Regions from separate parts of the Serratia sp. Sp408 genome, predicted to be linked through region 1. Evidence: predicted binding sites of a transcription regulator. Region 1 holds the regulator's gene; the other holds the start of a gene.
The links. Region 1 encodes PurR, which represses purine synthesis genes. Its sites were predicted from a motif close to CANGCAAACGTTTGCNTG; they were not measured.

Region 1 (7,813 bases):
TCGCAGACCATTTTTCATCCATTCGGCAGCGTTTTTTGCGTTGATTAAAAATGCCATTAACGTTTTCTCACAATATGGATTATTATTTATAGGTTCTCCGCTGTTTTATATGGCGTATTTGGGGAATACTGTCATTCTTTCGTAGTTTGTTTCGGGGCCAAGGTTGGTAACGTCAACATGCGTTTAATTATTACGCTCTTTGTGCTGTTGTTTACACAGCTGTTTCTCAATCTGGCGCATGCCGCGCCACAGGCTCGCGTTGCCGCTGAGCAGCGTAAAACCCATGTTAATGAGGCACGCCCGGACGATCGCAAGAAAAAGAAAGCGCTCAAGGCGGCCAAGAAAGCCAAAGTCACTACACCGCAAAAGACGACCGCGTTAAAAACCCGCAAAACATCGACCATAAAAACGGCAAAGAAGACCAGTCGAATTAAATCGTCGCGTAAAACCACGCAGGTTGCCAAAATTCGCGTTACGCCGCCGAAGAAAGGCTATAAAAAAGGTTATGGTCGCCACCGCACTGCGGGTTTGGCCACCACCAAGCGGCTGCGTAACGAAAATCTGCTGCATGATGAAAAACCGCTAAAACTCAGCGCTGCGCATAAAAAACGTTATCAGCACGCCAAACAGACCGCGATGGCCAAACTGATGAACCAGATGGGCAAACCCTACCGCTGGGGCGGTACTTCACCACGCACCGGCTTTGATTGTAGTGGACTGATTTATTACGCCTATAAGGACGTGATGAAAATCAAGATGCCGCGCACCGCCAATGAAATGTTCCACCTGCGGGATGCGGCGCCGATCAAGAAGAACGAACTCGAAAGCGGAGACCTGGTGTTCTTTCGCATAAATAACCGCGGCGCGGCTGACCATGTGGGGGTTTATCTGGGCAACGGCAAATTTATCCAGTCGCCGCGCACCGGGGAGGAAATCCGCATCAGCCAGCTTGATAATGATTACTGGCAAAATCATTACGTCGGTGCCCGCCGCGTGATGACGCCAAAAACCATTCGCTGACGCAACAAGACGATGGCGGCCTCGCCCGGCCGCCATCGTGCCGTTCCCTTCTCTCTTGCCATAACTCTTTTGCCCCGATTTAGCACGCTTTAACTCCTTTTCCTGTCGGGAAATTGCTACCATTAATAACCTCTAAAAAAGAGTGGTTACTGGCGATTCGTTCGCCAAAGTCCCCGGATGGGAACGCCAGATTGGCGCCATATAAAAGAAGGAGAAAGCAATGTCGTTTACACTACCTGCTCTACCGTATGCCAAAGATGCGCTTGAACCGCATATCTCGGCAGAAACGCTGGAATACCACTATGGTAAACATCACAACGCTTATGTGGTTAACCTGAATGCGCTGATCGACGGCAGCGAGTTTCAAGACAAATCATTGGAAGAGATCGTTAAAACCGCCAGCGGCGGCATCTTCAACAACGCCGCGCAGGTGTGGAACCACACCTTTTACTGGCATTGCCTGTCGCCACAGGGCGGCGGTGAGCCAAACGGTAAACTGGCAGAAGCAATCAATCGGGCCTTCGGTAGCTTCGATAAGTTCAAGCAGGCGTTCACACAATCAGCGGTAGGCAATTTTGGCGCCGGCTGGACCTGGCTGGTAAAGAAAAGCGACGGTTCGCTGGCTATCGTTAATACCTCGAATGCAGCCACCCCGCTGACCGGCGAGGACAAGCCGCTGCTGACGGTAGACGTGTGGGAGCACGCTTATTATATCGACTACCGCAATGCGCGGCCGAACTATCTGGAAAACTTCTGGGCGCTGGTGAACTGGGCGTTCGTAGCGGAAAACCTGGCGTAATTGGCCAATACGCGGCAATAAATAAAAAGGCGCAGTTCATATTGAGCTGCGCCTTTATTGATTAAGTCAGGATTCAGTTCAATGCGGCAGTGAAGCTGAAGGCAATAATCATCGCCAATGCACCCAGGGTGGTGAACAAAGACATTTTTAAATCGGTATCCATCAAAAACTCCTTATCAGATAATCTGCGCCAAGCATAAAATCCACAGTATTGGTGCGTCAAATCATTTTCCCACAGTTCCCCAATAAAATCTTGTTATCATTCCACGCTTATAATGTTGATTAGCACTTCCACTTTTGCTCAATATGCGACAAAATTCGCAGTTCACTGCTGCGCACCGGCAATTGAGTCCCTCCAGGTCAAGTGGCTGACGACTTCCACACTAAAAACCAAGTTTTCGTGACTCTGGAGAAGGATCTGCGTAGGCAAACGATTAACAACATGCTTACATGCTAAATACATGTGGGTTTAGGAGTCATTCTTTACATGGCAACGATTAAAGATGTGGCCAAACGCGCGGGCGTTTCCACCACCACCGTTTCGCACGTCATCAATAAGACCCGTTTCGTCGCCGAAGAGACCAAGGCGGCCGTTTGGGCTGCCATTAAAGAGCTGCATTATTCCCCAAGCGCCGTTGCTCGCAGTTTGAAGGTCAATCACACCAAATCCATTGGCCTGCTGGCAACCTCCAGCGAAGCGCCCTATTTCGCTGAAGTGATTGAAGCGGTGGAAAACAGCTGTTACAGCAAGGGCTACACGCTGATTCTGTGCAACTCGCATAACAATCTGGACAAACAGCGCGCCTATCTGGCGATGCTGGCGCAAAAACGCGTCGACGGCCTGCTGGTGATGTGCTCCGAATATCCTGACCAACTGCTCGGCATGCTGGAAGATTATCGCAACATCCCGATGGTGGTGATGGACTGGGGCGCCGCGCGCGGTGACTTCACCGACACCATCATCGACAATGCCTTCGAAGGTGGCTATCTGGCAGGCCGTTATCTGATTGAACGTGGCCACCGCGACATCGGCGCCATTCCCGGGCAACTGTCGCGCAACACCGGCGGCGGCCGTCATCAGGGTTTCCTCAAGGCATTGCAGGAAGCCAATATCGACATCCGTGACCAGTGGATTGTCCAGGGCGACTTCGAGCCGGAGTCCGGTTATAAGGCCATGCACCAGATCCTGTCGCAAAAACAGCGCCCGACCGCCGTGTTCTGCGGCGGCGACATTATGGCCATGGGCGCAATCTGCGCTGCCGACGAGCTCGGGTTGCGCGTGCCGCAGGATATTTCAGTGATCGGTTATGACAATGTACGCAACGCGCGTTACTTCACCCCGGCGCTGACCACTATCCATCAGCCAAAAGAGCGTCTTGGTGAAATGGCATTTACCATGCTGCTGGATCGCATCATCAGCAAACGCGAAGAATCGCAGGTCATTGAAGTACACCCCAAATTGATCGAACGCCGCTCGGTCGCCGACGGCCCGTTCGTCGATTACCGCCGCTAAAGCACCGGCCGGGGGGCGCGATTGCGCTACTCCGGCAATATCACCTCGCTCAACCATTCCTGATTCAGCGTTTCACTGTCGCCGAGATAATCCAGCAACCACGCCATCGCCGGCGACTGCGCGTTCTGCTGCCAGGTCAGGCAACAGGCGCTGGGCGGGAACGGTTCAGGCAGTTGCAACGCCACCAGTTCCCCCTGCTCAATCAACGGCAATACGCGATGTGCCGGCACCATGCCGACGCACAAGCCATCACGCAAACAGTCCACCGCCGATACCCAGTCCGGTACCAGCAACCGCCGTTGGTTATCCAAAGACCAGGTGACGCGCTTGGGCAAGGTGCGTGAGGTGTCCTCCAGCACCAGGGAGGGAAATGGCCGCAGCCGATCGTCATCCAGCGGGCCGGGCAAAACCGCCAGCGGATGGCTGGCGCTGACCACGCACAGCCAGTTCATAAAACCCATGTCGCGAAAGGCAAAGCCGCCACCGGTCGGCACCGCGCGCGTTGCGCCAATTGCCATATCGGCACGCCCGTCCACCAGCGCATCCCACACGCCGTTGAACACTTCCGGCTGTACCCGCAACTCGACGTCCGGGAAATGACGGTAGAAATCCAGCACCAGTTGCCGGCTACGCTGTGGTTTGACGATGATATCGACGGCGATCTTCAACTGGCCGCGCCAGCCGTTGGCCACCTGCTGACACTGACGACGGGTGTCGAGCATTTTTTTGATGACAGCGCGCGATTCCTGAACAAACAATGCGCCGGCAGGCGTCAGCTCCACGTCGCGATGGCGCCGTTCAAACAGCGGCACCGCCAGCCACTGCTCCAACTGACGTACGGTATAACTCACCGCTGACGGCACGCGATGCAGTTCCTGCGCTGCCGCGCTGAAACTGCCGGTACGCGCCACGGCGTCGACCACATCAAGGGAATATTCAGACCACATCGCTTTGCCTTCAATTTTTTTAACAGCAGCTTGCAAATATTACCGTTTCACAAGCAGAGATCCAGCCAGATACACTTGCGACGCTAAAAAAAACCTGCACAACAGCATCAACGAGAAATACCATGCGAAACTTTGGATTTATGTTTTACCTCGCCGGGCTGAGCATGCTCGGCTACCTGGCCACCGATATGTACCTGCCCGCCTTTGGCGCCATGCAGCAAGAATTGCAGATTTCTGCCGGCGCCATCAGCGCCAGCCTCAGTATCTTCCTGGCCGGTTTTGCCTTTGCTCAATTACTCTGGGGGCCACTCTCCGATCGTCTCGGCCGCAAGCCGGTATTGCTGATGGGACTGGCGCTATTTGGCATCGGCTGTCTGGGCATGCTGTGGGCCGATAACGCGATGCAACTGTGGTCATTGCGCTTTATTCAGGCGATCGGCGTCTGTTCCGCTGCGGTCACCTGGCAGGCGATCGTTATCGATCGCTATCGCGAGGGCGCCGCCCATCGCGTGTTCGCTACCATCATGCCGCTGGTGGCGCTGTCGCCAGCGCTGGCGCCGTTGCTCGGAGCCTGGCTGCTGAATCACATGGGCTGGCGCGCCATTTTTGCCGTGCTGCTGGCGATCAGCGCCCTGCTGCTGTTGCCAACGCTGCTGCTCAAAGACAGTTCGCGCCTTGCGCCGGCCGCCGCCAACAACAACGGTATCGGCTTCCTGCAACTGCTGAAGTCGCCGGTGTTTGGCGGTAACGTCATGGTGTTCGCCGCCTGTTCAGCCGGCTTCTTTGCCTGGCTGACCGGCTCGCCATTTATTCTTGGCAACATGGGCTACAGCCCTAATGACATCGGTCTGAGCTACGTGCCGCAGACCCTGGCCTTCCTGCTCGGCGGCTTCGGTTGCCGCACCGCGCTAAACCGCATTAACGGCAACACCTTGCTGCCATGGCTGCTGATAGCGTATGGCATCAGTATGGTGGCGTTGTATCTGGTCGCCACCCTGACCACGCCGACCTTGACCACCCTGCTGATTCCGTTCTGCCTGATGGCATTGGTCAACGGCGCTGTCTACCCGATCGTGGTGGCCAATGCGTTGACGCCGTTCCCGGAAAGCACCGGTAAAGCGGCAGCACTGCAAAACACCTTGCAACTGGGTTTATGCTTTGTTGCCAGTATGCTGGTGTCGGCATTTATCGCACAACCGCTATTGGCGACGGTAACGGTGATGGTGTCTACCGTGGTCTTGGCTGCGATAGGCTATCTGATACAGCGTGGCAAAACGGTCGAGCAACCGCAGTCAACGCCGCGTGAACATGCTAACTCCGCGTCATAATTGCCTTTGGCAATAGTCACTTAAAGAATATTTTTGCCGAGTGCGATTTACAGTTGAGTAAGCGCCTCGGCAAGCCTATACTCAAAAAATAACCTTTAAAAATACCATAGCTAAAAGCGTTTTATTACACGTACTTGTTGTGTACGCGTATGGCGTCACAGTTTATTTTTTGATGAGTTGCCCCACGCCGTTTGGTATCAGGGTTCTCTTGGAATTTTCCTCTGTTCATGTCGGATATCAAACCTTGCGGTGAAATTTGTCGTAGGGATACGTATATGCCCGCAGAAATTGGCTAAGCTTTTTCCCAACGGGCCATAAGTCAGAAGAAAGGTGATGGAGAAGCTATGAGTTCATCGTGTATAGAAGATCTGAGCATCCAGGATAACCAATGGTATCGTATTGCCCATGAAATGCTCAGCATGGCGGGGATTGAAATAAACGGCTCCCGTCCTTTCGATATTCAGGTTAAAAACCCCGAGTTTTTTAAGCGCGTCCTGCAGGAAGGTTCACTGGGGCTGGGTGAAAGTTATATGGACGGCTGGTGGGAATGCGAACGGCTGGACTGTTTCTTTCACCGCGTGGTTGCCGCCGGTCTGGAAAAGAAACTCCCCCACCATTTTAAAGACACGCTGCGCATTGCCGCTGCACGGCTGACCAATCTGCAATCCAAAAAACGTGCCTGGATTGTCGGCAAGGAACATTACGATCTGGGTAATGATCTATTTACCCTGATGCTTGATCCCTATATGCAATATTCCTGCGGCTACTGGAAAGACGCGGCGACGCTCGAACAGGCGCAGGAAGGCAAATTGCGTATTATCTGCGAAAAGCTGCAATTGCAGCCGGGCATGCGCCTGCTGGATATCGGCTGCGGCTGGGGCGGTCTGTCCGCCTTTGCCGCCAAGCACTACGGCGTCTCGGTAGTGGGTGTGACCATTTCCGCCGAACAGCAAAAACTGGCTCAGGCGCGCTGTGAAGGGCTGGACGTGCAGATCCTGCTGCAAGACTATCGGGATCTCGATCAGCAATTTGATCGCATCGCCTCGGTTGGTATGTTTGAACACGTCGGGCCTAAAAATTACCGCACCTATTTCGAGGTGGTCGAGCGCAATTTAAAACCGAACGGGCTATTCCTGCTGCATACCATCGGGTCGAATCGTACGGATATGAATGTTGACCCCTGGATCAACAAATATATCTTCCCGAACGGTTGCCTGCCGTCAGTCAAACATATTGCGCAGGCCAGCGAAGGTCATTTCGTGATGGAAGACTGGCACAATTTTGGCGCCGATTACGATCGTACCCTGATGGCATGGCATGAGCGCTTTAAACAGGCCTGGCCACAGTTGGCCGAACGTTATTCCGAGCGCTTCGAACGCATGTTCAGCTATTATCTCAACGCCTGCGCCGGGGCGTTCCGCGCGCGGGATATCCAGCTTTGGCAGGTTGTTTTCAGCCCGCAAGGCGTTGAAGGCGGAATACGCGTACCGCGTTAACCCTGCCGCCAATCCTCCGCGCATAAAAATGCCGGTCAGACATCGCTGACCGGCATCGCCAATTAACCGCAGATTATCATGGCGGTATCAGCCGCAATAAACCCGAATAATCTTGTCATCCTGATCCGCCAGGAAATTAAGCCGACTCAGATTGAAATCCATGGTGACGGCAGCATTGTAAGGTATGGTACGCACCTGGCGCGCGTCGATCTGCACCCCATCCAGCGAAGAGAGCGGTTTACCCACGTAGTTCTGGTACTGCGCAGCGCCACAGGTATCATCTGCCGTATTCTCCGACGGCGAAGCCGCGCTATTTTCTGACGTGCTGCTACAGGCAGCCAGCGCCATCAGCGCCGCCAACATCAACGTTTTCCGATAAAACTTCACGTTTTTGCTCCTCTGGTTTTGGGTATTTATTGTTACGCCAGCCCGATCAAGGCTTCGGCGCCAGCTCGGTCGCCACCGCCATTGCGGCCTCGCGACTGGCCAGCACACGCTCGACGGTATCGACCACCGCCTGCGTTTGCGGATCGATTTCGATATTCACCTTGTCGCCCAGGCGTTTCTTGCCAAGCGTGGTGCGATCGAGGGTTTCGGGGATCAGATGTACACAGAAACGGTTATTTACCACTTCGCCAATGGTCAGACTAATCCCGTCGATGCCAATGAAACCTTTATGCAGTACATATTTCATTAATTCGGCATCGGGC
Region 2 (7,813 bases), on a different contig from region 1:
CAGCAACGCCAGCAGTGAAATGGTTATCGAGGTGCCCAGCGCCATCGCCAGCGCGGAAAGCACGCCCCAGAAAAATACCCCGATCACTTTGGCAAACAGCAGCACCAATATCGCGCCGGAGCATGGCCGCATGCCCATCGCCAGTACGATCGCCAACTGGGTACGCCAGCCGCCGCCGGCCTGCAATTCACTGTCGCTCGGCAAATGACGATGGCCGCAACCGCATTCGGCGCTGTGCAGGTGATCGGCCGGCAACGGCTGCACGGCGCGAATACGCATCGCCGGCACCGGGCGCAACGCGCGGATCGCAGTAAACAGACGCCGCAGCGCACGCCAGCTCAACAGAACGCCAAGCAGCGCCACCAGCAGATAGCTGCCCTTTTCCAACCAGAAACTGCTTTGATGCAACTGGCGTGACGACAGCGCCAGCACTCCCAACACCAGCGTGACCAGACCAATCGCCACCAGCCCTTGCACCAGCGAAGCGGCAAAGGTTAACCGCAGGCTGCTTTTCAGTCGCGCCGGGTGTGTCGCCAGATAGGTGGAGATCACCACTTTGCCATGACCGGGGCCAAGGGCATGCAGCACACCGTAACCGAGGCTGAACAGCACCAGCGCCATGCCGGCCTGCTGCGGCGCGGCGTTAACCTGTTGCAACAGGCCGGCCATGTGCTGATTCAGCGTTTTTTGCCACACCACGCTCTGCAGCAGAATTTGCGGCCAATAATGCCACACCAGCCGTGCGCCAAGCGCAAACAAGACGCTAAACAGCAGTAGCGGCCACAGGCTGAAGGCCCAGTGACGCCGGCGGCCGGCGGCGCTGCCGAGATTCATTGACATTGCAGGGTAATCCGTTGTGCGAACTGCTGACCGAGTTGCATGTCTTCTCCCGGAGAATCATTTTTATCGAGCGACAGCGCATACGCCTGCAGCGACGCATCCGGCTTCGGCGTCATCAGTTTGAATTGACATTGCTGCGCCATATCCGGCGGCAGATGGATAGCAGATTGATTTTTATAACTCATATCAACAAAGAAGGTCGGATCGTAGGTGGCGATGTCAAACGGTTTGCCCGCCAGCGGCTGCGCTTGTGCCAACGGCAGTACAAATTCCAGCACCGCATTATGGCCACGGCGCGAAAGGTGATATTCCGTTGGCAAATTCACGTATTTTACCGGCTTGCCGTCACGATAGATGTCGGTGAAATAATGCTGCCCGAGCACGTTGGCCATTACTTCAGCCGCCAGTTTCTTCCAGGTCACCGAATCGCTTTTGGCATTGCCCGCGTCGTACAGCAGATCCGCCGAGGTGATCTCATCCATAACCCACACCATTCTCAAACCGACCAATTGACGATCCTTGGCAATAAAGGTGGTGTTCATATCAATAAAGCTGTGCGGATGGGCGGTGGCTGTCACGCTGTACAACACCGTCAAACCAGCCAGCAGATTTCGTAGTTTTAGCATTAAGCGACACTCATTATTGTTATAAAGTAACACAACCTGGCGCAAAATTTCCGCTCAACGGCATAATAACTGTGACGAAAGTTGTAAGCCGAAGTAAAAGCAGGCGTACTGTCCACGTCACGGTAATGCCTTTTGCTATGCTTAGGCATAATTTTAACGTTACCTGCTAGAAGGTGATATGAGCCTGGACACCTCTCCTGTGCCTGAGCTCTCCGGTCAACAACGGCGCTGCCAACTGCTCTTGATGCTGTACGCACCGCTGCCCACAGTAAAACTGGAGACCCTCAGCCAAATCAACGGCGTCGAGCTCCCCATTACCCGGCAAGATATAGCCGAGGTCGCCAGCGAAATCCAGCGTTTCCACCATTTGGACATCGCTGGCAACCCCGACGATGGCTACCAGATTATGGGAAGCACGCTGAATAAGCGCCTGTGCCTGATTCACTGGCTGCGGCGTGCGCTACGTTGCTGTCCGCAGTTTGTCGAGAGCGCGTTCAGCCCGCCGTTGCTGCATGCGCTGGGGGCCGATGCCAAGTTGTCCACGGGTTTGCAGCGCGGCATTGATGACTGCAGCCGCTGGCTTGCTCGTGAACTCGACGCCCGAGATCGCCAATTCTTGCAGCACTACCTTTGCTACTGCCTGTGGGAAAGCGCCTGCCAGCGCCACCCAAAGTTCAACGATCGCCAACGTGCCTGGCTGCATCAGAAAGCAGAATCTCAGGCCGCAAACGCATTATCACAGACGCTGGTGGCGCTGTCTGCCGCTCCGCCGGATGACAGCGAGCAGGATTTTCTGGTGCTGCTGTTTACCATGTTGAAGAACCACAGTTACGAAAGCAGCGATTCCGCGGAAGATTTACGCCTGATGCGCGCCATTGAGCAGATGGTGGAGCGTTTTCAGCAGCTTTCCGGCATGAACTTCAGCAGCAAAAAAGATCTGATCAGCCATCTGTTTGCCCATCTGGCGCCCGCCGTCGAACGCTGTCAGTTTGCTATCGGCATCGACAATATGCTGCTGGACGAGGTGGTGCGTAAATACCCACGCCTGATGCGCACTACGCTGGAAGCGATGGCGCCGTTCGAACAGGAATACGACATTCATTTTTCGCGCGAGGAGGCCGGTCTGGTAGCCATCAGCTTCGGTGCATGGCTGATGCAAGGCAACGCATTGCAGGAGAAACAGGTGCTGCTGCTGACGCTGGACGATCCGCAGTTGGAAGAGGCGCTGGAGTACCAGATCCGCGAATTGACATTATTACCGTTAAATATCAAGTATCTGTCGCTAAGCGAGTTTCACGATTCCGGCGCGCCGCAGGGCGTGGCGCTGGTCATAACCCCCTACGCCACCCTGCCGCATGCGGCGCAACCACCGCTAATCCACACCGTCTTACCGCTGGAACGCGGACAGCGCAAAACTATCCGCGCATTGTTGGAATCACCTTAGCGAATGGCTGACCGCGGCGGCCGGTGGGCGGATAAACAACGCCGGCACCACGATCGCCGCCATCACCCAGAACACCCCGGCTTGCAGATGTTCGAACAGGAAACCGGCAATCACCGTCATCACCGCAATACCACCGCCCATCGCCAGCGCGGAATAAACCGCTTGCAGCCGGATCACCTCCGCTCCCTTGCGCGCGGCAATGAAACGCATCGCCGCCAGATGACAGACGGTAAAGGTGCCACAGTGCAACACCTGCACCAGCAGCAGCCAGCTAAGCTCAGTGGTCGAGGCCATCAACCCCCAGCGCAGTATGCCGCAGCAGGCAGACAGCAACAGCAGATTGCGGGCGTTCCAACGGCGGAACAGGATATTGCTGCTGGCAAAAATAATCACTTCTGCCACCACCCCCAACGACCAGAAGTAGCCGATGGCAGAGGCTGAATAGCCGGCTTCCTGCCAGTATATGGAGGCAAAACTGTAATAACCGGCATGCGCCCCCTGCAACAGGGTGACGCACAGCAAAAAACGCCAGACCGGCCCTTCGCTGAGCAGTTCACGCCAGGAACGGTGAGGCACCTCATGCGCGCGCGCCTCGCCTTGCGGCATGACGCTGGGTTTGAGCAACATGCCAAGCAGCATCGCCATCAGGCTGAAAATCAGGCTGAACAGGATGGCATTATGACCCCAGGCCGACACCAGTTGCCCGGTGAGCGCCGAACCAATGACGAACGCCAGTGAGCCCCATAGGCGCACTCGCCCATAATCCATGGAAATCTGTTTTTGCCAGGTGGCGGCTAATGCGTCAGTCAGCGGTACCAGCGGCGAGAAAAACAGGTTAAAACCGGCGATCACCAGCATTAGCCAGCCCCAGCCATTGCCAAAACAAAAGCCGACCGCAAAGGCCAGCGTCAACAACGCCAGGATGCGTAATGCGGTAACCAGATTCGACGGATCTTTAACCCGTGGAGCGATCAGTAAACTGCCAAGAAAACGTGCTACCAGTCCGGCCCCCAGCAACATGCCGATGGTATCGGGTTCCAGCCCTTCGCCTTTTAACCAAACGCCCCAGAACGGCAGGAAAATGCCATAAGAAAAGAAATAGGTGAAATAGCTGAGAGACAGCCAACGCGTTGATTGCAAAACCATGTTCCCTCCGGTGTGTGGGCGATACTTTGACAGAGCTCACATCGGCTAGCAATCATGATTCATATCCACCGAACCATAGTGTCGATCAGTTCACACTTTGCCGGATATCGGCGTAAAAAAACCCGCCGCAGCGGGTTTGGTTCATCCCAATGGAACTTATGCGTAAACCGGCAGGCGGGCGCAGATATCCAGGACTTTCTGTTTGGTGCGTTCGATAGTGGCTTCGTCGTTGATGTTGTCCAACACGTCGCACATCCAACCCGCCAGCTCGCGAACTTCCGCTTCCTTGAAGCCGCGACGGGTTACCGCCGGCGTACCGATACGAATACCGGAGGTCACGAACGGGCTCTTCGGATCGTTTGGCACGCTGTTCTTGTTAACGGTAATATTGGCGCGGCCGAGGGCTGCGTCCGCTTCTTTACCGGTCAGGTTTTTCTCCACCAGATCCAGCAGGAACAGATGGTTGTGGGTGCCGCCGGAAACCACTTTGTAGCCGCGCTCCAGGAACACTTCGACCATCGCCTTGGCGTTGTTGGCCACCTGCTGCTGGTAAACCTTGAACTCGGGCTCCATGGCTTCTTTCAGCGCGACGGCCTTGCCGGCGATCACGTGCATCAGCGGGCCGCCCTGCCCACCCGGGAACACCGCGGAGTTCAGTTTCTTGTACAGATCTTCGTCGCCGCCTTTCGCCAGGATCAGGCCGCCACGCGGGCCAGCCAGCGTCTTGTGCGTGGTGGTGGTAACGATATGCGCGTGCGGCACCGGGTTCGGGTAGACGCCAGCGGCGATCAGACCGGCCACGTGCGCCATGTCAACGAACAGGTAAGCGCCGATGCTGTCAGCAATTTCACGCATTTTTGCCCAGTCGACCACGCCAGAATAGGCGGAGAAACCGCCGATGATCATCTTCGGTTTGTGCGTCTGTGCCTGCTTGGCCAGATCGTCATAGTCGATTTGGCCTTTTTCGTCGATGCCGTAAGGCACGACGTTATACAGTTTGCCGGACAGGTTGACCGGAGAGCCGTGGGTCAGGTGGCCGCCGTGCGCCAGGTTCATGCCCAGAATGGTGTCGCCCGGCTGCAGCAGCGCGGTGTAGACAGCAAAGTTGGCCTGAGAACCGGAGTGCGGCTGAACGTTGGCATAATCCGCACCGAACAGCTGCTTGGCGCGATCAATAGCCAGTTGTTCAACGATATCGACGTATTCGCAGCCGCCGTAGTAACGCTTGCCCGGGTAGCCTTCAGCGTATTTGTTGGTCAACTGGGAACCCTGAGCCTGCATGACGCGCGGGCTGGTGTAGTTCTCAGAGGCAATCAGCTCGATGTGCTCTTCCTGACGCACCACTTCTTGCTCCATTGCGCGCCACAGTTCGGCATCGTAATCGGCAATGTTCATTTCACGCTTTAACATCCGGCTTCTCCTGACTTGAATCCCGCTAACTAAAAAATCACCAAATAACTACCCGTTTGGGTTCTGGGCAACAGTGTAAACTGTTTTCACCTGTCGAAGATAGGTCTTGACAGAGGTTTTTACGCAAACGATTGGCTTTAGCTGCGACAAGGCTTTGATCCACCAAATGCGCCCGTTATTCAACGGACATTTCCTCATGCCGCCAATGCGTTTTTTTCATGTTCTGTGAAGCCGATCGGTGATTAACAAACACATAACAAAAAAGCGGGTATTTACAAGCCTGACGCAACCTTATAAGATGCATTTAAAATGCATCATTATATAAAATCGGAACATAGCACAAAGGAGTGCCACCATGCTGGATAGCCAAACCATCGCCACCGTAAAGTCCACCATCCCCCTGCTCGCCGCCACCGGGCCAAAGCTGACCGCGCATTTCTACGATCGCATGTTCGCCCATAACCCTGAGCTGAAGGATATCTTCAATATGAGCAACCAGCGCAACGGCGATCAGCGCCAGGCGCTGTTTGACGCCATCTGCGCCTATGCCGGCAATATTGAAAATCTGGCGGCGCTGCTGCCTGCGGTTGAGCGTATTGCGCAAAAACACGCCAGCTTCAACATTCAGCCAGAACAGTATCAGATTGTCGGGACACATCTGTTGGCAACGCTGGACGAAATGTTCAGCCCGGGACAGGAAGTGCTGGACGCATGGGGTAAGGCTTACGGCGTATTGGCCAACGTATTTATCCAGCGTGAAGGCCAGATTTATCAGGAAAGTGCTACCGGAGACGGCGGCTGGCGCGATCGCCGCGCTTTCCGCATCGTGAAAAAACAGCCACAGAGTGAGGCAATCAGCAGTTTTATTCTGGCGCCGGTCGACGGTGGCCGCGTGGTTGACTTCAAGCCGGGCCAATATCTGGCGGTGTATATCAACCACCACAGCATTGAACACCAGGAAATACGTCAGTATTCACTGACCGCCGCCCCTAACGGCGAATTTTATCGCATCGCGGTAAAACGCGAACAGCACGGCATCGTGTCCAACTTCCTGCATCAGCAGGCAAAAGAAGGCGATGTGATTGAGATAGCACCGCCGCACGGCGACTTCTTCCTCGACGTTTCACCGTCGACGCCGGTGGCGCTGATTTCCGGCGGCGTTGGCCAAACGCCGATGCTTGGCATGCTTAACGCGTTGTACAACAATCAGCACCAGGCTGAGATACATTGGCTACACGCGGCGGAAAACGGCCGCGTCCACGCTTTTGCCGACGAGGTTGCCGACCTTGCAACACGGATGCCGAAGCTGAGTCGCCATGTGTGGTATAGCCAACCGAGCGAGAACGACGTTGAAGGCCGTGATTACCAATCACGCGGCCTGATGGATCTTGGCACCGTTCGCGCTTCGCTCGATAACCCGTTGATGCATTACTACTTCTGCGGCCCGGTGGCGTTTATGCAATTTGTCGCGCAACAGTTACTGGCAATGGGCGTTAACGTCGAGCGCATTCACTATGAATGCTTCGGCCCGCACAAGGTGCTGTAACTACCGCGCAATACAATAAAAAACGGGCCGACGTGGCCTGTTTTTTTATGCCGGAAGGGGTGACTTAAATGGCCTCTTCGTCCTGCTCGCCGGTACGGATACGCACCACCCGCGCCACGTCAAACACGAAGATCTTGCCGTCGCCAATTTTGCCGGTCTGCGCAGTTTGCATGATGGTTTCAACGCAGGTATCGACAATATCGTCGGCCACCACAATCTCGATTTTCACCTTGGGCAGGAAGTCGACCATATATTCCGCGCCGCGATACAGTTCGGTATGCCCCTTCTGCCGGCCAAAGCCTTTAACTTCGGTCACGGTCATGCCGGTAATGCCGACTTCAGCCAGCGCTTCACGCACGTCATCCAGTTTGAACGGCTTGATAATAGCGTCGATCTTTTTCATCTCGTTTCCTCGCGCCTATCCACTAGGCTGTTTTCTGGTCATTTTGCGCCAGGGCAGTGCTCGGACGTCTCACGTACTGCCTGTACGCTGTGGCCCTGCGCGCTGCCCGCACCCAAACTGACGGCGACAATGACGCCTAGTGAATAGGCGCTTCAATTACCAATTTTTGCGGCCAAAGCCGGAGGTGATCGGATAGCGACGATCCTTGCCGAAGTTCCGGGCGGTGATGCGCGGCCCGACGGCGGCCTGACGACGCTTGTATTCGTTGATGTCCACCAGGCGGATCACTTTGCGCACGATCGCTTCATCGAAACCGGCGGCGACCAGATCGACCACCGACATATCGCGTTCGACGTAACCTTCCAGAATGGCATCTAAAATATCATAAGGCGGCAGGC

Region 2: a site for PurR is predicted at 5,587-5,604, ahead of glyA (serine hydroxymethyltransferase). Genes of this name have one in related genera too.

What each region holds. Positions count from the first base shown of each region.
Region 1 is NZ_JBXUFT010000001.1:1,191,838-1,199,650, reverse strand. Features, by position in the region: gene AC2AXP_RS05695 (C40 family peptidase) at 178-1,020, shown strand; gene sodB (superoxide dismutase [Fe]) at 1,241-1,819, shown strand; gene cydH (cytochrome bd-I oxidase subunit CydH) at 1,893-1,982, opposite strand; gene purR (HTH-type transcriptional repressor PurR) at 2,307-3,332, shown strand; gene punR (DNA-binding transcriptional activator PunR) at 3,359-4,279, opposite strand; gene punC (purine nucleoside transporter PunC) at 4,402-5,607, shown strand; gene cfa (cyclopropane fatty acyl phospholipid synthase) at 5,952-7,103, shown strand; gene AC2AXP_RS05660 (I78 family peptidase inhibitor) at 7,191-7,490, opposite strand; gene AC2AXP_RS05655 (riboflavin synthase) at 7,537-7,813, opposite strand, start outside.
Region 2 is NZ_JBXUFT010000006.1:92,078-99,890, reverse strand. Features, by position in the region: gene AC2AXP_RS17385 (nickel/cobalt transporter) at 1-840, opposite strand, end outside; gene AC2AXP_RS17380 (DUF1007 family protein) at 831-1,466, opposite strand; gene csiE (stationary phase inducible protein CsiE) at 1,645-2,910, shown strand; gene AC2AXP_RS17370 (3-phenylpropionate MFS transporter) at 2,902-4,056, opposite strand; gene glyA (serine hydroxymethyltransferase) at 4,213-5,466, opposite strand; gene hmpA (NO-inducible flavohemoprotein) at 5,822-7,012, shown strand; gene glnB (nitrogen regulatory protein P-II) at 7,077-7,415, opposite strand; gene AC2AXP_RS17350 (NAD+ synthase) at 7,572-7,813, opposite strand, start outside.